DNA from 3 places in the Variovorax frigidus genome. Region 1 is predicted to be linked to each of the others. Evidence: riboswitches for the same ligand, from Rfam matches in the RefSeq annotation. Region 1 holds a riboswitch; each other region holds the start of a gene.

Region 1 (6,766 bases):
GCACTGTCGGTTTCGGTGGCGGTGTCCATCGGCCTGGCGTCGATGGTGGGCATCCAGGTGACGGGCGCCAACATGCTGATCTCCGCCAAGGAGATCTTCAACTCGATCAACAAGTTTCCGCTGGCGGCGATTCCCTTCTTCATCCTCGCGGGCAACCTGATGGAAACCGGCGGCATCTCGCGCCGGCTCGTCGAGTTCGCCAAGAGCATCGTGGGGGGTGTGCAGGGCGGCCTGCCGATGACCTGCGTGCTGACCTGCATGATCTTCGCAGCGGTCTCGGGCTCGTCGGTGGCGACCACTTTCGCGATCGGCGCGATCCTGATCCCGGCGCTCATCAAGCACGGCTACCCGCGCTCGTACGCGGCGGCCCTGCAGGCCACCAGCGCGGAGCTGGGCGTGATCATTCCGCCGTCGATCCCGATGATCCTCTACGGCGTGAGCGCCGAAGTGTCGATCGGCGAACTGTTCATCGCGGGCTTCGGCCCGGGCATCCTGATCAGCCTCGCGCTGATGCTGTTCGTCTGGGTCTACTGCAAATGGAAGGGCTGGGGCAAGACCGACGGCGAAGGCCGCATGCCCTTCGGCCGCGCGCTGTGGCAGGCCGGCTGGGCCCTGCTGATGCCGGTGATCATCCTGGGCGGCATCTACGGCGGCATCTTCACGCCGACCGAAGCCTCGGCGGTGGCGGTGTTCTACGCGCTGATCGTGGGCGTGGTGATCTACCGCGAGATCAAGCCCAAGGATCTGTACGTGATCCTGCGCAAGTCGGTGCTGTCGTCGGCGGTGATCATGTTCATCATCGCCAACGCAGGGCTGTTCGCGTTCCTGATCACGCGCGCGGGCGTGCCCGACGCCATCGGCCACTGGCTGCAGGAGGTGCTCAAGTCGCCTGCGATGTTCCTGCTGGGCGTGAACGCGGCGCTGTTCGTCATCGGCATGTTCATCGAGACCAGCGCGGCCATCATCGTGCTGGCGCCGATCCTCGCGCCGGTGGCGGTGCACTTCGGCATCGACCCGGTGCACTTCGGGCTGATCATGGTGGTCAACCTGGCCCTCGGCATGATCACGCCGCCCTTCGGCGTGAACCTGTTCGCGGCCTGCACGGTGGCGCGCATCTCGCTCGACCGCATCGTGAAGCACCTGATTCCGTTCGTGCTGGTGATCCTCGCCTGCCTGATGGTGATCACCTACGTGCCCTGGGTCTCGCTGGCCCTGCGCGACCTGGTCTACGCCAGGTAGTCGCGGCGCAGGTACACGCTCGGCGGCACGCCGAGCGTGCGCCGGAACATCGCCGTGAACGCGCTGGGGCTCTCGTAGCCGTGCGACAGCGCCACCTCCAGGATCGACGCGCCGGCCGCCAGTTTCGGCAAGCTCAGCAGCAGCCGCGCCTGACGGCACCAGGCGCCGAAATTCATGCCCGTCTCGCGCTGGAACAGCCGTGCCAGCGTGCGGGGGTTCATGTGCAGCCGCTGCGCCCAGTCGTCGAGCGCGGCGGGCAGCGACGGGTCGCGCACCAGCGCTTCGCACAGCGCGGCCAGGCGCGCATGGCGCGGCATCGGCACATGCAGCGACAGCACGGGCGCGGCCTCGATCTCGTCGAGCATCAGCTCCATCACGCGCTCGTCGCGGCCGCCCGGCGCGTAGTCCAGCGGCAGCGAGGCGGCCGTGACGATCAGCGCACGAAGCAGCTCGCCGACCTGGATCACGCGGCATTGGCGGCCCAGGTCCGCCCGCATGCCGGGTTCGACGAAGACGGTGCGCATGCGCACCGCGCCCGCCATCCGGATCTGGTGTTCCATGCCGCCCGGCACCCACACGCCGCGCCCCGTCGGCACCACCCAGCTGCCGGCGGCGGCGCTCACGATCATCACGCCCGAAATCGCGTGGATCAGCTGGCCGCGCCGATGCGTGTGCGGCGGAATGAAGGCATCGCCCTCGGGGTCGGTCGCCAGCACCGCGACGGCGCGCGGGGTCGACTCGCCCTCTTCGGGCCGCAAATTCAGCGGCGGGATCGGTTTGTCATTCTTTGTCCATTTCGCGACGATTCTTGCCGATTCATAGCGAGATGATCCTTCCATCGCTTCCTACGATGCCTTTTTCCTCCAGGCACACATGAAAGAAGCGATCGAATGAACAAGCGCCGACTCGGGCTGCTCACCGGCACCCATGCCGTCAATGACCTCTACCAGGGCCTCGTGCCCGCCCTGCTGCCCTTCATGGTGCTGGAACGGGGCTACAGCTACACCGCGGCCGCCGGCCTGATGCTGGCCGCCACCGGCCTGTCGAGCGTGGTGCAGCCGCTGTTCGGCCTGTACGCCGACCGCCATCCCCGCAGCTGGCTGGTGCCCACGGGCTTCCTGGTGGCGGCGCTGGGCGTGGTGCTGGCGGGCATCAGCCACGACTACCTGCTGACCTGGATCGCGATCGCGCTGTGCGGCCTGGGCATCGCGGCCTACCACCCGCCCGCCACCGTGGCCGCACGCGCGGCCGGCGGCGCGTCGCAGAAGGCGATGAGCGTGTTCTCGGTGGGCGGCACCATCGGCGCCTCGTTCGCGCCGGTGCTGGCCGCCACGGTGGTCGGCGGCGGCGGCCTGTCGCGCAGCTACCTGCTGGGCTTGCCGGCGCTGGCGATGGGGGTGGTGTGGCTGGTCGCCAACGCCGGCCGCGGCGCCGCCTCGGCGGCCACCGCAGCCGCCGCGCGCCAGACCCGCAGCGAAGTGCTCAAGCCGCACAACGACTGGCGCGCCTTCGGCCTGCTGGTGGCCACCATCGTCGGCTGGTCGATTCCCTACGTCACGGTGCTGTCGATGCTGTCGCTGCGCATCACGCGCGACCTGCACGGCACGAGCTTCCAGGGCGCAGCCGCCTTGACGGCTTTCACCGCCGCAGGCGCCGTCGGCACGCTGCTCGGTGGCTGGCTGGGCGACCGCATCGGCCGCATGGGCACGATCCGCACCGGCTACCTGCTCGCCCTGCCTGCGCTGGCCGGCCTGGTGCTCGCGCCCAGCGCGGGCTGGGCCATGGCCTGCACGGCGCTGCTCGGCCTGTGCATGTTCCTGCCCTTCGCGGCGCAGGTCACGCTGGCGCAGGACTACCTGCCGCGCAATCCCGCCACGGCCAGCGGCATCACGCTGGGGCTGGCGCTGTCGGTCGGCGGACTGGTGTCGCCGCTGTTCGGCATGCTGTCGGACGCACGCGGACTCGGCGTCACGCTGACGGTGGTGCTGGGCGTGCTGTGCGTCGCAACGGTGCTGGCCTTGCGGATGCGCAACCGGTCGATGCAGCCGATGGTCCCGGCGGTGGAAGCGGCCGCGGCCTGAACCCTTTGGCTGTCACCGAAAAATCATGAGGATGTCATCGCGCTGCGCCATGCTCCGGCCCTCGATCCCCGAAGGCTGTGGTTGCCATGTTTCCCTCCAAGACCGACAAGGCGCGCGACGAACTGCATGGCGGGCGTCGCACGCTGAGCCAGCGCGAGCGTGCGCTGCTGCTCATGGCCGACGGCCGGCGCTCGCTGAGCGACTTCAGCCCGCTGTTCGCCAACCGGGACGAAGCCGCGCAGGCGATCCAGACGCTGATGCAGCGGGGCTATCTGGAGGCAGCGGGCACCGTCTCGGCGGCGCCGACCGCCGTGCCGCTGCCGCTCGGCACGGCCGCCGACACCTTCGACGGCAAGCGCTCGCTGGCCACCACGCGCATGTTCCTGTTCGACATCTGCGAACGCATGTTCGTGCGCCGCGACCCGGGGCTCGCGCAGCAGATCCGCAATGCGCTGCGCGAAGCCCGCGAGCGCGAGCCGATGCTGGAGATCGCCGCGCTGATGCTCGCCGAGGTCGAGAAAAGCGCCGGCCCGGAACGTGCCGACGCGCTGCGCGAGCGCATCGACCGGCTGCTGCCGCTCGTTGAAATCGTTCACTGACGCGCCGCCCTGCTCCCGGCGATCCACTACACTTGCGGGGTCAGGAGAGAGCCCCGCGCGACGGGGCCGCCGAAGGCGCAGGGGATTCCCGAACGCTCAGGCAAAAGGACTGACGAGGCGCCGGTGACCACCGGCGTTTCCTTGCTGGAGAGAGGCCGCCGTACCGGAAACGACGCAGCGGCCCACCGAAGGAGCAACCCCCGATCGTGGGGCGAATCTCTCAGGTAAAGCGGACAGCAGGGGTGGCCCGTGGCATTGCAGCCATGGATTTCGACTGCCCCTTTGGAGTGCCGCCTGGTGACTTCTTCCGCCCCCGCTACCGAACTTCTCCAGACCCCGCTGCACGACCTGCACGTCGAACTCGGCGCCCGCATGGTGCCCTTCGCCGGCTATTCGATGCCGGTGCAGTACCCCACCGGCCTGATGGCCGAACACAAACACACGCGCACCGCCGCCGGCCTGTTCGACATCTCGCACATGGGCCAGTTGCGCCTGGTCGGCCCCGACGCCGCGGCCGCCTTCGAGACCCTGATGCCCGTCGACGTCGTCGACCTGGCACCCGGCAAGCAGCGCTACGGCCTGCTGCTGAACGACGAGGGCGGCATCCTCGACGACCTGATGTTCTTCAACGAAGGCCACGATTCGCTGTTCGTGATCGTCAACGGCGCCTGCAAGGTGGCCGACATCGCCCACATCCGGCAGCAGATCGGCGCGCGCTGCGAAGTGCAGCCTCTGCCCGACCACGCGCTGCTCGCGTTGCAGGGCCCGCAGGCCGCGGCCACGCTGGCACGGCTGTCGCCGGGCATCGAGCGCTTCGTGTTCATGACCGGCGGCGCGGTGCAGATCGGCGGCATTCCGGCCTTCGTCACGCGCAGCGGCTACACCGGCGAGGACGGCTTCGAGATCTCGGTGGCCGCGAAAGACGCCGATGCGCTGGCCCGCCTGCTGCTGGCCCAGCCCGAGGTCCAGCCCATCGGCCTGGGCGCGCGCAACTCGCTGCGACTCGAGGCCGGCCTGTGCCTCTACGGCAACGACATCGACACCACGACCACGCCGGTCGAGGCCTCGCTCAACTGGGCGATCCAGAAGGTGCGCCGCACAGGCGGTGCGCGCGCGGGCGGCTTCCCGGGCGCCGACAAGGTCCTGGCCCAGCTGGCCGCCGCGACGACCGGCGCCGCAGGCCACACCGACCACGACACCCTGAAGCGCAAGCGCGTGGGCCTGGTCGCGCTCGAACGCATCCCGGTGCGCGACGGCACGCTGCTGCAGTCCTTCGAAGGCCACGCCATCGGCACCGTCACCAGCGGCCTGCTCGGCCCCACGGCCGACCGCTGCATCGCCATGGGCTATGTCGCCACCGCCTTCGCCGAACCCGGCACGCGCGTGCAGGCCCTCGTGCGCGGCAAGCCGGTGCCGATGGAGGTCTCGACCCTGCCCTTCGTTCCGACGCATTACTACCGCGGCTGAACCCCGCGGCGCCGGCTAGGCTCTGCACCCCTGAACATTTTTTCCACGAGGAGTTTCTTCACCATGAGCATCAAGTACACCAAGGACCACGAATGGGTCGCGGCCGAAGGCGATGCCGCCACCGTCGGCATCACCGTGCACGCGCAGGACGCGCTGGGCGACGTGGTCTTCGTCGACCTGCCCGAAGTCGGCAAGACCTTCGCGCAGGGCGAAGTCGCCGGCGTCGTCGAGTCGGTCAAGGCCGCGGCCGACGTGTTCATGCCCGTGTCGGGCGAGATCGTCGAAGTCAACGAGGCGCTGCGTGCCGACCCCTCGCTGGCCAACAGCGACCCGCTGGCCAGCGGCTGGTTCTTCAAGGTCAAGCTGAGCGAGCCCGCGCAGCTCGATGCGCTGCTCGAAGCGGCCGACTACGACAAGTTCGCTTCCGAAAGCTGATCCCGCTTCTGCTTCTTCGTCCCCGTCTTTTCTTCACCGCCATGTCGACCACCTTCCCCACCCTGCACGAACTTGACACCGCCGACGAGTTCATCGCCCGCCACATCGGCATCGAAGCGGCGGACGAGGCGCGCATGCTGCCGGTCATCGGCTCGGCCACGCGCCAGGCGCTGATCGACGGCATCGTGCCCGCGGCCATCCGCCGCTCGAAGCCGATGCAGCTGCCGCCCGCGGTGAGCGAGGCCGATGCGCTGGCCGAACTGAAGAAGATGGCGGCGAAGAACAAGGTGGCGCGCAACTTCATCGGCCAGGGCTACTACGGCACGCACACGCCCGGCGTGATCCTGCGCAACGTCCTCGAGAACCCGGCCTGGTACACCGCCTACACGCCCTACCAGGCCGAGATCTCGCAGGGCCGCATGGAGGCGCTGGTCAACTTCCAGACCATGGTCTGCGACCTGACCGGCATGGCGATCGCCAACGCCTCGATGCTCGACGAGGCCACCGCGGCGGCCGAGGCCATGACGCTCGCCAAACGCAGCGTCAAGAGCAAAAGCAACATCTTCCTGGTGGCGGGCGACTGCCATCCGCAGACCATCGAGGTGCTGCGCACGCGCGCGGCGCCGCTGGGCATCGAGATCAAGGTCAGCACCGCCTCCGAAACCCTGCCGCACCTGATGGCGAGCTGCGAATTCTTCGGTGTGCTCGCGCAGTACCCGGCCACCACCGGCCAGGTCCACGACCTGCGCCCGCTGGCCGGCCATGCGCACGCCTGCGGCGCGGCCCTGTGCGTCGCGGCCGACCTGCTGGCGCTCACGCTGCTCACGCCGCCCGGCGAGTGGGATGCCGACATCGTCTGCGGCACCACCCAGCGCTTCGGCATGCCGATGTGCAACGGCGGGCCGCACGCGGCCTACCTGGCCTGCCGCGACGCGTTCAAGCGCT
Region 2 (6,766 bases), on a different contig from region 1:
GACATCCGTGGCCGCAAGTCGTTGCACTTGGCCGGCGTTCACACCATCGCTCTGGACGAGAAGGCCGACCTGTTGCTCTACAGCCTCAAGGCACTGCCTTTCCATCCCAACGGCATGCGATTCACGGCCTTCGATGGCGACGGCGGCAGGTTGCTGGAGAAGACCTACTACTCCGTGGGCGGCGGATTCGTCGTGAGCGAGACCGTGGCCGGCGACGGTTCGCGGCAGAAGCTGATCGCGCCGGACACCGAGATCCTCGAATGGCCCTTTCACAGCGGTGCCGATCTGCTGGGCCTGACCACGCAGCACGGCTGCAGCATCGGCGACGTCATGCGGCGCAACGAACGGCATTGGCGGACCGACGAAGAGACCGATGCGGGCCTGCTGCGGATCTGGCAGGTGATGCAGGCCTGCGTCGAGCGCGGCTGCCGCACCGACGGCGTGCTGCCCGGGCCGTTCCGCGTCCGGCGCCGGGCCGCGGCGTTGACGCGGCGGCTCGGGGACTTCCGCGCGGCCATGGTGGACCCGCTCACGGTGATCGACTGGGTCAACGTCTTCGCCCTGGCCGTCAACGAGGAGAACGCCGCGGGCGGCCGTGTGGTCACGGCACCCACCAACGGCGCGGCCGGCATCGTGCCCGCGGTCCTGCACTACTACATGCGCTTCGTGCCCGGCGCCAGCGAGCGCGGGGTCGTCGACTTCCTGTTGACCGCCGCGGCCATCGGCCTGCTCTACAAGGAGAACGCTTCGATCTCCGGCGCCGAGGTGGGCTGCCAGGGCGAGGTCGGCGTGGCCTGCTCGATGGCCGCGGCCGGGTTGTGCGCGGTGCTGGGCGGCAGCCCCGAGCAGGTGGAGAACGCGGCCGAGATCGGCATGGAGCACCACCTGGGCCTGACCTGCGACCCGGTGGGCGGGCTGGTGCAGATCCCCTGCATCGAGCGCAACGCCGTGGCCTCGGTCAAGGCCATCAACGCGGCGCGCATGGCGCTCTACGGCGACGGCGTGCACCACGTGAGCCTCGACCAGGTGATCAAGACCATGCGCGAGACCGGCGCCGACATGATGACCAAGTACAAGGAAACCTCGCGCGGCGGGCTGGCCGTGAACATCGTGGAATGCTGAAGCTGCGGTCTGCATTCGCGCAAGGGACTGAAGCGGGGGCCGATGCGCACGCGTTGTCTCGACAGAGAAGGCAGCACCGGGCGATTTGGGTTCATGGCTGCGCGAGGGTACTTTCCAGAGGGGTCGCCGGGCTATCGGGTGTCTGAAGAGGGCTCAAATCCGGTGCGCGCAGAAGGGTGCCCGGAGGGCGATTTCCGCGGCACTGTTGCGGCTCCGGCTACACTCCGCGCCGCATTGCAGCCGTATCAGGCCTTGCGGCCGTTGAGAGAAACGGCCAACTCATCTTAGGAAAATTCAGTGAACCGTATCGAACTCGTCGAGAAAATCGCCACCGCCCACAACACCAGCAAGGCCGAAGCGGCCCGCATCCTGGAGACCATCACCGGTGCCATCGTCGCCGCGGTCAAGAAGGGCGACCCGGTCCAGATCGTGGGCTTCGGCACCTTCAAGCAAGTCGCACGCGCTGCACGTTCGGGCTTCAACCCGCAAGCCGGCACGAAGATCAAGATCGCCGCCCAGAAGGTGCCGAAGTTCGTTCCGGGCGCTGCCTTCAAGGCCGCCATCGACCCCAAGGCTGCCAAGCGCAAGGCCGACAAGGTCGCTGCAAAGCCGGCTGCTGCACCCGCCAAGAAGGCTGCCGTGGCTGCCAAGCCCGCTGCCGCACCCGCGAAGAAGGCTGCTGCCGCTCCTGCCAAGGCACCTGCCAAGGCTTCGGCGAAGGCTGCCGCACCTGCGAAGGCTCCGGCAAAGGCCGCAGCGGCCCCCGCCAAGGCACCGGCCAAGAAGGCTGCCGCCAAGAAGTAATTGCTGTTCGCAGCATGATGGACGACGGCCCTTCGGGGCCGTTTTCTTTGGGCCCACCGATCGCGGTGTGAAGCCGCGGAGTTGCCAGCCTTCGTGCAATGGCGGGATAATGCAAGCCTTCCAGGAGAAGCAACGACCCCCAGGGGTCGTTCTACCGAAGGCGCATCCCCGAAACGCTCAGGTCCCGTACTGGATTCATCATCAAACTGGAGAGTGCTGCCGGCGTCATGCCGAGCCGCCGCCGAAGGTGCAAACCGCGTCGCAGGACGCGGTGAATCTCTCAGGCAAAAGGACAGTGGGGCCGACGACCAATTCTGGTCGCCGGCCCTTTTTCTTTTGCGTTTTCGAACTGGAGATGATGATGAAAGTGATCGTGATGGGCGCCGGCGTGATCGGCGTCGCCACCGCATGGTACCTGCGGCAGGCCGGCCATGAAGTGACCGTGCTCGAGCGCAATGTCGGTGCCGCGCGCGAGACCAGCTTCGGCAACGGCGGCCAGATCTCGGTGAGCCATGCCGAACCCTGGGCCAACCCCTCGGCGCCGTTCAAGCTGCTCAAGTGGCTGGGCCGGGAAGATGCGCCACTGCTGTTCCGCCTGCGCGCCGACCCCGCGCAATGGCGCTGGGGCCTCAAGTTCCTCGCCGAATGCGGCGCGAAGCGCTCGACCCGCAACATGGTGCAACTGCTCAACCTGGGCACCTACAGCCGCGACAGCCTGCAGCAGCTGCGCCGCGACACCGGCATCGCCTACGACCACCTGACCAAGGGCATCCTGCACTTCTATACCAGCCAGAAGGAGTTCGATCTGGCGCTCGAGCCGGCGCGCATCATGCGCGAGCTGGGCTGCGAGCGGCAGGTGATCGATGCCGACGAGGTGGTGCGCATCGACCCCGCCATGGCCGCGATCCGCCCGCGGCTGGCCGGCGCCACCTACACCAGCGCCGACGAATCGGGCGACGTGCACAAGTTCACCACCGGCCTCGCGCAGAAGGCGGCCGAGCAGGGCGTGCAGTTCCGTTACGGCGTGCGCGTCCAGCGGCTGCGCACCGAAGGCGGTGCGATGCGCGGAGTGGAGATCGCGAGCGAGAGCGGCATGTACGAGGTGGTGCAGGGCGATGCCTACGTGCTCGCGCTGGGCAGCTTCAGCGCCCCGCTCGCGCGCGGCGCGGGTGTGTCGCTCGACATCTATCCGGCCAAGGGTTACTCGGCGACGCTGCCCATCCTCGATGCCGACAAGGCGCCCAGCGTGAGCCTGACCGACGACGAGCACAAGCTGGTCTTCTCGCGCTTCGGCGATCGGCTGCGCATCGCGGGCACGGCCGAGCTCAACGGCTACGACCTGTCGCTGAACCCGGTGCGTTGCGAAGCCATCGTGCGCCGCACGCTCGACATCTTCCCGGGCGTGAGCCGGCCCGAGCTCGCGAGCTACTGGGCCGGCCTGCGTCCGGCGACGCCAGGCAACGTGCCCTACATCGGCCGCAGCAAGGTGCAGGGCCTGTTCCTCAACACCGGCCACGGCACGCTGGGCTGGACGCACGGCTGCGGTTCGGGCCGCGCGCTGGCCGAACTGATGTCGGGCCGGCGGCCCGAGGTCGACTTCGCCTTCTGCGGGCCGACCCCCGCGCGGGCCGTCGTCTCGACCGTGCTGGCGCCGGATCGGCGCGGCCGCGCGGCCTGAGCCATCTCGGCGCGAGATGCGCGCTTCGCCCATCGGTATGAATTTTCCGCGTTAACCCGCTGCGGCGGGCGGCGGTGCGCGCGCGACGATTCGCGCATCGCCGGGCGTGAGAACATGCCCGGCTGTCACCCGGGACCTTCTCCATGAACACCTCTGCCATGCCGCGCCCTTCGTCGGGCGCCGGCGCCTCCCTCGCCGCGGACGCGGTCTACCGAAAAGTCAGCTGGCGGCTGATCCCGCTGCTCTTCGTCTGCTACATCGTCGCCTACCTCGACCGTGTCAACGTGGGCTTCGCCAAGTTGCAGATGCAGGACGCGCTGCAGTTCAGCGAAGCCGTCTACGGCCTGGGCGCGGGCATCTTCTTCATCGGCTACTTCCTGTTCGAGGTGCCGAGCAACGTGATCCTGCACAAGGTCGGCGCCAAGCGCTGGATCGCGCGGATCATGGTGACCTGGGGCCTGCTGTCGGCCGGCACGATGTTCGTGACGACGCCCATGTCCTTCTACCTGGTCCGCTTCTTCCTGGGCGCGGCCGAGGCGGGCTTCTTCCCCGGCATCATCCTGTACCTCACCTACTGGTACCCGGCGGCGCGCCGCGGCAAGGCGACCTCGCTGTTCCTGGCCGCCATTCCCTTCGCGGGCATCCTCGGCGGGCCGTTCTCGGGCTGGATCCTGCAGAGCATGGCCGGCGTCAACGGCTGGCAGGGCTGGCAGTGGCTGTTCCTGCTGCAGGGCCTGCCGACGGTCGCCATGGGCTTCCTGGTCTGGCGCTACCTCGACGACCGCGTGAAGGACGCGCGATGGCTCGAGCCGGCCGAGCGCGAACTGATCGCGCGCGACATCGCGGCCGACGGCAGCGGGAAGTCCGAGGCCAAGGTGCTCAGCGTGCTGACCAACGGCCGCGTGTGGCTGCTGGCGCTGGTGTACTTCACCTTCACGGCGGGGCTCTACGGCATCTCGTTCTGGCTGCCCAGCATCATCAAGTCGATCGGCGTGAAGAGCGCGCTCGACATCGGCCTCTTGAGCGCGATCCCCTGGTCCTTCGGCGTGGTCGCGATGTACCTGGTGGCCCGCAGCGCCGACAAGCGGCTCGAACACCGATGGCACTCGGCCGTCGCCGCGGTGGTGGGCGCGCTCGGCCTGGTGCTGAGCGTGGCCATGCACGGCAACGCGGTCTGGGCCATGGCGGGCCTGACCATCGCGACCATGGGCATCATGGCCACGCTGCCGGTGTTCTGGGGCCTGCCGACCAGCTTCCTGGGCGGCGCGGCCGCGGCGGCCGGCATCGCCTTCATCAATTCCTTCGGCAACCTCTCGGGCTTTGCCGCGCCCTTCCTGATCGGCGTGATCAAGGACATCACGAAGAGCACCGACTCGGGCCTGCACATGCTGGCCGGGCTGCTGGTGCTCGGGGCCGTGCTGGTGCTGGTGTTGGCCAAGCCCACGGCTGCGTCCCGCGGCAACCGCTGAGCGGCGGTACGCCCTTTTTTGACAGGAGCCCCCATGTCCCCCCACGCGAACACCGCAGCGGGCGCGCCGCTGCATGCCCCGCGCCGCTCACCTTCGCCCGCGCTGACCGCGCAACTGCAGGCGCATTTCGGCGCGCGTTTCTCCACCGGCGCTTCGGTGCTGCTGCAGCATGGCAGCGACGAGTCGGCCTACCTGCCGGTGCCGCCCGATGCGGTGGTCTACGTGCACAGCACCGAAGAGGCCGCCTTCGTGGTGCGCGCCTGCGCGGCCGAACGCGTGCCGCTGATCGCCTTCGGCGTCGGCTCGTCGATCGAGGGCCACCTGCTGGCCGTCGAAGGCGGCGTCTGCATCGACTTCTCGCAAATGAACAAGGTGCTCGCGATCCGCACCGAGGACCTCAACGTCACTGTCGAGGCCGGCGTCACGCGCAACCAACTCAACGCGGCGCTGGCCGGCACGGGCTTTTTCTTCTCGGTCGATCCCGGCGCCGACGCCACGGTGGGCGGCATGGTCGCGACCGCGGCCTCCGGCACCAACACGGTCCGCTACGGCACGATGCGCGACAACGTCGTCAACCTCACCGTGGTCACGGCCGACGGCGAGATCGTGCGCACCGCGACCCAGGCGCGCAAGAGCTCGGCCGGCTACAACCTGACGCAGCTCTACTGCGGCTCCGAGGGCACGCTCGGGCTGATCACCGAAGCCACCGTGCGCGTGCACCCGCACCCCGAGGTGGTGGCCGCGGCGGTGGTGCATTTCCCCGCCGTGCGCGACGCGGTCGACTGCGTGATCGAGGCGATCCAGCTCGGCGTGCCGCTCGCACGCGCCGAGATGCTGGACGCGCTGACGATCCGCGCTGTCAATGCGCACAGCCGCACGGCGCTGGGCGAACACCCCACGCTGTTTCTCGAGTTCGGCGGCAGCCAGGCTCAGATCGACGAGCAGGCTGCGATCGTGCGCGAGATCGCGGCGGGCCACGGCGGCGGCGCGTTCCAGTGGGCCACGCTGCAGGAGGAGCGCTCGCGGCTCTGGACGCCGCGCCACCACGCCTATTTCGCGTCGCTGCAGTTGCGCCCCGGCTGCCGCAGCATGACCACCGACGCCTGCGTGCCGCTGTCGGCGCTGGCCGCCTGCATCGGAGAGACGCAGGAAGACATCGGCGCGCACGGCCTGCTGGCGCCGGTGTTCGGCCACGTGGGCGACGGCAACTTCCATTGCCTGGTGCTGTTCGATCCGCTGAACGCCGACGAGGTCGCGGCGGCCGAGGCCTTCAGCCACCGGCTGGTGCAGCGCGCGCTGCGCCACGGCGGCACCTCGACCGGCGAGCATGGCGTGGGCCTGCACAAGATGCCTTACCTGGTCGAGGAGCACGGGGTGCATGCAGTGGCGCTGATGCGCGCCGTGAAACACGCGCTCGACCCGCACAACATCTTCAATCCCGGCAAGGTGGTGCCCTTCGAAGCGCTGCGCTGACGCCGTCGGCGCGCGGGTCCGACGACAATGGCCGCTGGAGGCTCCTGCGTTGGAACTGCGTCAATTCAAGTATTTCCTGTCGATCGCCGACAGCGGCAGCGTGTCGCGCGCGGCGCAGCAGCTGCACGTGGCGCAATCGGCGCTGAGCCGGCAGCTGTCGGAACTCGAGGCCGAGCTCGGCACGCAGCTGCTGCTGCGCAGCCGCAACGGCGTGGTGCTC
Region 3 (6,766 bases), on a different contig from region 1:
TCCAGGCGCTCGAGGTGCAGAAGATGACCTTGTCGACGCTGCGTGGCATGAACGTGCAGATGGAAGACCTGGCCAAGGTGTTCACCCGGCCGGCGGCGACGGCGACCGAGTCGGCCGTCGCTTCACCTTCCCCTGCGCCTGCGCCTGAACCGGCGCCCGCCCCCGCCGCCGAGGCCACCGACGAGAAAGCATCCGCGGCGCCAGGCGTGGTCGATCCGCTGCAGTGGTGGAACGCGCTGACGCAGCAATTCCAGCAGATCGCCAGCACCGCGATGCAGGAGGCGGCCCACGCCAAGATGCCGGGCGCGACACCGACACAGCCGCACGCAGCGAAGCCGGCGACCAGGAAGGCGCCCGCCCGCAAGACCGCCCCGCGCAAGGCCGCGGCCAAACCTCCCGCCGCAGCCGCGCCCCGGCGCGCGCGCGGCTGAATCCCTTCTTTTCTCTCTCCAGGACCCCGGACCGCGCGCATGAAGCTTTTTCCCACCGGCCACGCCACCCATCCGCAATGGCGGATGGCGGCAGGCCTCGCGCTCGCGCAGTTGCGCGCGCAGATGGCGCTGCCCGACTACGCCGCCGCCCCCACGCTGGGCCTGCTCTACATCACCGACCACTATGCGGCCGAGGCGCAGGACATCCTCGACCACCTCGGGGCCGAATTGCCCGAAATCACCGACTGGTCGGGCACCGTGGGCTTCGGCGTCGCGGCCAACAATGCCGAGTACTTCGACGAACCGGCGCTGAGCGTGATGCTGTGCGCGCTGCCCAGCGACCAGTACCGCGTGTTCTCCGGCGTGGCGCCGCTGGGCAGTTCGGAGATGAGCGGCTTCGAGGCGCACACGGCGCTGGTGCATGCCGACCCGGGCACGCCGGAACTGGCCGAGCTGGTCGGCGAGATGGCCGGGCGCACCGACACCGGCTACCTCTTCGGCGGCCTGTCGTCGGGGCGCCGCGGGGCGCTGCAGTTCGCACTGGGCGGCAACGGCAACATCCGCGGCCACGGCGCGGCCCGCGGCGTGTTCTCGGGCGGCATGTCCGGCGTGGTGTTCAGCGAAGGCGTGCGGCTGGTGTCGCGCGTCACGCAGGGCTGCGAGCCGGTGTCGCGCGAGCGCGAGATCACCGAGGTCGACGGCAACCTGCTGCTTCAGCTCGACGGCGAGCCCGCGCTCGACGTGCTGCTGAACGACCTGCAGATCTCGCTCGAGGCGCCGCAGGAGGCGATCGAGGTGGTGCGCGCCACGCTGGTCGGGCTGGTCGACGCCGGCAGTGACGGCATCCGCCGCACCGGCGACCTCGGCGCCGACGTGCTGGTGCGCCACATCATCGGCCTCGACCCGACGCGCCGCGGCATCGCGATCGCCGACACGGCCGAGGCCGGCATGCGCATGAGCTTCTGCCGGCGCAGCCCTCAGGCCGCGCGTGCCGACCTGATGCGCATCTGCGCCGAGATCCGCGAAGAGCTCGAGCCCGAGGAGCAGACGCTGGCCACGGCCCGCGCGGTCGCGGCCGGCGAGGCCGAGGCCGCGCCGCATCCGGCGCGCCGCATCGCGGGCGCGGTGTATGTGAGCTGTTCGGGGCGCGGCGGCGCGCATTTCGGTGCGCCAGGCGCGGAGATGCAGATCGTGCGGCATGCGCTGGGCGATGTGCCGCTGACCGGCTTCTTCGCCGCCGGCGAGATCGCCCGGCACCACGTGTACGGCTACACCGGCGTGTTGACGGTGTTCGTCGCCGACTGAGCCCGCCCGGGGCTCAGCCCTTGGCGAAGGCGAATTCGACCTCGGGCAAAAGCCCGCTCACGATGCGTGCGATCGACTTGCCCGCGCCGCAGGTGTTGACCCAGCCCTGCGCGCCAGGGGCCGTGTTGAGAAACAGGTTGCGCAGCGGCGTGCGGCCGATCAGCGGCATGCCGCTGGCGCTGCGCGCGTGCAGCGTGCTGGAGAACTCGGCGCGCGAAGGGTCGACCACGCCCGGCAGCAGGGTCTCGACCCGCGCCAGCATGCGCGCGAAGTGCGCCGAGTCGGGGAGATCCTGCGCGTCGGTGGCGAGGCGAACCATGCAGCACACGCGCAGCCGTTCGCCCTCCGGGGTCTCGATGCGCCGGATGCGCAGGCGGCCTTGCCGGTCGTTGAGCATTACCTGCGGCGCCCGTGCCATGTCCTGGATCGGCACCACCATGACGTACTCGCGCATCCGCCGCAGCGGCATGGCGATGCCCAGCGCCCGCGCGTGGGGGACGCTGCCCGTGCCCAGCGCCAGCACGTACGCATCGGCGCGCAGCCTGCTGTGCTCGCCGTCGGCATTGGCCAGTTCCACCTGATCGATGCGGCCCTCGTGCGCATGCAGCTTGATCACCGAGTGGTTCATCAGGAAGCGCACGCCGGCGGCGCGGCACATGAAGGCGAGGCTGGCCGCGAACGCCGCCGGGTCGCGCGAGATGTCTTCGTGGGTGTACGCAGCGCCGGCGAGCTGGCCGTGCAGATGATCGAGCGAGGGTTCGATGCCGATGGCCTGATCGGGCGACAGCAGCTGCAGCGAGCAGCCCAGCGCCTGCAGCCGGCCCACGTTGTGCGTGAGAGCCTCGAAGGCCTTGGCATCGGTGTAGACGCGCATCCATCCGGCGCTGCGCAGGTCCTGCGACACGCCGGCTTCCTTGCGCAGCTCGTGCACCGTCTGCCGGCTGTAGGTGGCGAGGCGCACCATGTGCTCCAGGCGCGCGGCCGGCCGGTGGCGCACACCGGTCAGGTAGCCGGACACGCGGCGCAGACGGCGGCGCAGGCCGTCGATTGCCGTGCCGCACAGGCTGCGCGCGGGCGGCGGCGCCGGCGGCGCGCGCAGGGGGGCGCTGGCCATGCCGCGGGCCTTGGCGGCAGGTGCCGCATGACGGTCGATCACCGTGACCTCATGGCCGAGCTGCTGGAGGTAATAAGCCGAGGCGACGCCGAGAAGACCGCCGCCTAGAACGATCACGCGCATGGTCCGATTCCTTGTGGGAAGGCACAAACGGCGGACCGCCGCACTTCGCAGTGCGGGCCAGGTCCGGGGTTCAGGTTGCCGCTCCCTCTGTCCTGGGTACCTGAGAGATTCGCCCGCTGCGCCTTGCAACGGGTTTGCTCCTTCGGTGCATCGCGCGGGGCGATGGCTCTTCAGACGGCGAATCGAAATGAGGCAGTCGTCGAACCGGCTGGGCGGTTCACCTCGGCGTTCATGGGAGTTTGCGCGTGCGGTGGGGCCGGAGACCCTCTTTTCTGCAGAAATAGGAGTTTACCCGTCTTGACAAAATAAATAAATCTGCATTCGATATAGGTCGAATATGAATCGAAACATGCGGCATCGGCGCCACATGCCGATTTTCAATTGCGGCGCAGGCGGGTGAAGGCCTCGAATTCCCAGTTGCGCATGCCCAGCAGCAAGGTGTAGCCCTCCCGGTCGTCGGGCGAAAGCTTCTGATCGGTCTGGTGCTGCTGGGCGAAATCCTGCGCCACGCGTTGCAGCCGTTCGAGGAAGGACGGCGCCAGCGCCCGGCTGATCGAGCCATGCACCAGCAGCAGTCCCTCTGCCGGCCCGTCGAAGCCGCCGCTGTAGTAGTCGAGCACGACGTTGTCCCGGAAGAAGTTCATCACCGGCCCGTGCGGGCGCCAGCGGAAGGTCTTGGCCAGCTTGAGCCGGTAACGGTTGAGCGGCCGCAGCTCGATGATGCCGATGCGGTCGAGCTGGGCGAAGCAGGTGATGCATTCGGCCTCGCTCAGGCGGTAGGCGCCGACGATCTGCTCCAGCGTCCACTGGCTCAGCACGCTGATGGCGACCAGGATCAGCTTCTTGTCCCGCACCACCGCCTTTTCCTGTTCGAGCGTGAGTTCGCGCAGCAGCGGCTGGGCGTCGGCCACACGCCGCGCGAGCTCGGCAAAATCCATCTTGAGGGCGCGGCAGATCGCATCGACCCGGCTCAGCGGCATGTCGGACTTGGCCAGCATGCGCTTCACGCTGGACTCCGCCATGCCCAGCGACCGGGCCAGATCGGCATAGGTCATGCGGGCGTTCTTCAGTTCGTTCTTCAGGGCCTGAACCAGATCGACAGTGGTGCTCATGGGTGAGAGGGTATTACAGGACGATACCGAATGGGCTCGATCGATGAACCGTATCGATTTTCGATGCCAGGAAAACACCGCAGACGCCTAGATTCGAGCCATGAACCGATCTTTTCGCCGCTTCTTCCCCGCGCTCGACGGCCGCGAACGTGCGCTGCTGGCCGTGCTGCTGCTGGGCGTGCTCGTGGCCGCTCTCGGGCCGGCGCTGCCGGACCCGATGGCGGGCGCCGGCTTTGCCGACGGCCGCCACTGGCTGGGCCTGCCCCATGCGATGGACGTGCTGAGCAACCTGCCGTTCGCGCTGCTGGGTCTCTGGGGCCTGGTCCGGCTGCACCGCCTCCAGGCCTCGCCGGCTGGCGAGGCCGGCCCGCGGCGTTGTGCGCAACTCTTCTTCGCGGGCCTGGTCTTCACCGCCGCCGGCTCGGCCTTCTATCACCTGCATCCCGATGCCTTGCGGCTCACGGCCGACCGCCTCGGCATGGCCGTCGCGTTTGCCGGCATGGTCGGGCTGGCGGTCGGCGAGCGCGTCGGCCGGCGTGCCGGTTGGCCGGCGGCCTGCGCCATGCTCGTGGCCGGCGGGTGGGCGCTGGCGGTCTGCCACCTGCGCGGCGACGTGCTGCCCTGGGCCGTGCTGCAGTTCGGCGGCATGTTGCTGGTGCTCGGCCTGGCGCTGCTGCGGCCGGTGCCGGGCGCGCTCGGCCTCCGGCTCGGGCTGGTCATCTGCTGCTACGGGTTGGCCAAATTGCTGGAGCTCGGCGACGAGGTGATCTACCAGGCCACCGGCCAATGGGTGTCGGGCCACAGCCTCAAGCACCTCGCGGCGGCCTGCGCCGCATGGCCGGCCTTGCAGATGCTTCATGCATGGCGGCAGGCCCCTGCGGCACAATCCACGCGCAGCCGCCCTGACGGCCTGAGGAGCCCGACAGGGACATTCGAATGACAGCACCCGCCATGGCATCCGACGCCCACGCCAACCAGTTCGCCCTGCTCAAGCAGCGGCGCTTCGCACCCTTCTTCTGGACGCAGTTCGCGGGCGCGGCCAACGACAACCTGTTCAAGTTCGCCTTCACCGTGATGGTGACCTACCAGCTGCAACTGAGCTGGATGCCGCCGGCCATGGCGGGCCTTGTGATCGGCGCGCTGTTCATCCTGCCCTTCCTGCTGTTCTCGGCCACGGCCGGCCAGCTCACCGACAAGTACGACAAGACGAAGATCATCCGCTTCGTGAAGAACCTCGAGATCGCGATCATGGTGATTGCGGCCTGGGGCTTCTTCCGCGCCGATGCGGTGCTGCTGCTGGCCTGCGTGTTTCTCATGGGGCTGCACTCCACGCTCTTCGGCCCGGTCAAGTTCGCCTACCTGCCGCAGGTGCTGGCGGCGCGCGAGCTCACTGGCGGCAACGGCATGGTCGAGATGGGCACCTTCGTGGCCATCCTGCTGGGCCAGGTGGCGGGCGGCCTGCTGGTGGCGCTGCCCCAGATCGGCCACACGAGCGTGGCCGTGGCCTGCGTGCTGCTGGCGCTGGTCGGCCGCGGCGTCGCACAGGCGATCCCGACGGCGCCGGCCACCGACCCGCAGCTGGTCGTCAACTGGAACCCCTTCAGCGAAACCTGGCGCAACCTGAAGCTGGCGCGCGGCAACATCGTGGTGTTCCGCTCGCTGCTGGGCATCTCGTGGATGTGGTTCTTCGGCGCGGTCTTCCTGAGCCAGTTCCCCAGCTTCGCCAAGGAGGTGCTGCACGGCAACGAGCAGGTCGCCTCGCTGCTGCTGGTGGTGTTCTCGGTCGGCATCGGCATCGGCTCGCTGCTGTGCGAGACGTTGAGCCGGCGCCAGGTCGAGATCGGCCTGGTGCCGCTGGGCGCGATCGGCATGAGCGTGTTCGCGATCGACCTGTACTTCGCCTCGCGCGGCCTGCCGGCCGGCCCCGAGATGGGCCTGGGCGCCTTCCTCGCGCAGTCCGCGCACTGGCGCGTGATGGCCGACCTCGGGCTCTTGTCGCTGTTCGCCGGGCTCTACAGCGTGCCGATGTATGCGCTGATCCAGCTGCGCAGCCAGCCCACGCACCGGGCTCGCATCATCGCGGCCAACAACATCCTCAATGCCTTGTTCATGATCGCCAGTTCGGTGATCGCCGGTGCGTTGCTCGGGGCCGGCTTCACCATCCCGCAGATCTTCCTGTTCACCGGCATCGCCAATGCGCTGGTGGCCTTCTACATCTTCATGCTGGTGCCCGAGTACCTGCTGCGCTTCGTGGCCTGGGTGCTGTCGCGCTTCATCTACCGCTTCGATCTCCGGGGCGAGGAGCACATCCCGGCCGAGGGAGCCGCCGTGCTGGTGTGCAACCACGTGAGCTTCATCGACGCGGTGCTGCTGATGGCGGCGAGCCCGCGGCCGATCCGTTTCATCATGGACCACCGGATCTTCCGCGTGCCGGTGCTGGGCTGGCTGTTCCGGCTGGCCAAGGCGATTCCGATCGCGTCGCAGAAGGACGATCCGGCCGCCTACGAGCGCGCGTTCGCACAGGCCGTCGAGGTGCTGCGCGAAGGCGACCTGCTGGCCATCTTCCCCGAGGGCGCGATCACCAGCGACGGCACGTTGCAGCCCTTCAAGGGCGGCATCATGAAGATCCTCGCCGGGGCGCGCGCCGCGGGCGTCGAGCCGCCGGTGATCCCGATGGCGCT

Evidence for each region. Region 1 has a riboswitch for glycine ahead of gcvT (glycine cleavage system aminomethyltransferase GcvT). Riboswitches for the same ligand answer to the same signal wherever they lie in the genome.
Region 2: linked by a shared signal. The riboswitch ahead of ACSFBC_RS09815 (D-amino acid dehydrogenase) and the one ahead of gcvT (glycine cleavage system aminomethyltransferase GcvT) in region 1 are both predicted to bind glycine.
Region 3: linked by a shared signal. The riboswitch ahead of ACSFBC_RS21760 (FAD-dependent oxidoreductase) and the one ahead of gcvT (glycine cleavage system aminomethyltransferase GcvT) in region 1 are both predicted to bind glycine.

Annotation. Positions count from the first base shown of each region.
Region 1 covers NZ_JBPJZF010000004.1:387,119-393,884, forward strand. The annotation lists gene ACSFBC_RS14100 (TRAP transporter large permease) at 1-1,239, shown strand, start outside; gene ACSFBC_RS14105 (AraC family transcriptional regulator) at 1,227-2,003, opposite strand; gene ACSFBC_RS14110 (MFS transporter) at 2,130-3,320, shown strand; gene ACSFBC_RS14115 (hypothetical protein) at 3,407-3,919, shown strand; glycine riboswitch at 3,959-4,033, shown strand; glycine riboswitch at 4,054-4,166, shown strand; gene gcvT (glycine cleavage system aminomethyltransferase GcvT) at 4,214-5,386, shown strand; gene gcvH (glycine cleavage system protein GcvH) at 5,450-5,821, shown strand; gene gcvP (aminomethyl-transferring glycine dehydrogenase) at 5,863-6,766, shown strand, end outside.
Region 2 covers NZ_JBPJZF010000003.1:93,223-99,988, forward strand. The annotation lists gene ACSFBC_RS09805 (L-serine ammonia-lyase) at 1-1,122, shown strand, start outside; partial or broken gene ACSFBC_RS09810 (HU family DNA-binding protein) at 1,420-1,809, shown strand; glycine riboswitch at 2,123-2,232, shown strand; gene ACSFBC_RS09815 (D-amino acid dehydrogenase) at 2,288-3,604, shown strand; gene ACSFBC_RS09820 (MFS transporter) at 3,748-5,073, shown strand; gene ACSFBC_RS09825 (FAD-binding oxidoreductase) at 5,107-6,546, shown strand; gene ACSFBC_RS09830 (LysR family transcriptional regulator) at 6,596-6,766, shown strand, end outside.
Region 3 covers NZ_JBPJZF010000007.1:222,064-228,829, reverse strand. The annotation lists gene ACSFBC_RS21770 (PhaM family polyhydroxyalkanoate granule multifunctional regulatory protein) at 1-431, shown strand, start outside; gene ACSFBC_RS21765 (FIST signal transduction protein) at 471-1,736, shown strand; gene ACSFBC_RS21760 (FAD-dependent oxidoreductase) at 1,750-2,973, opposite strand; glycine riboswitch at 3,051-3,157, opposite strand; gene ACSFBC_RS21755 (helix-turn-helix domain-containing protein) at 3,351-4,085, opposite strand; gene ACSFBC_RS21750 (hypothetical protein) at 4,186-5,025, shown strand; gene ACSFBC_RS21745 (MFS transporter) at 5,037-6,766, shown strand, end outside.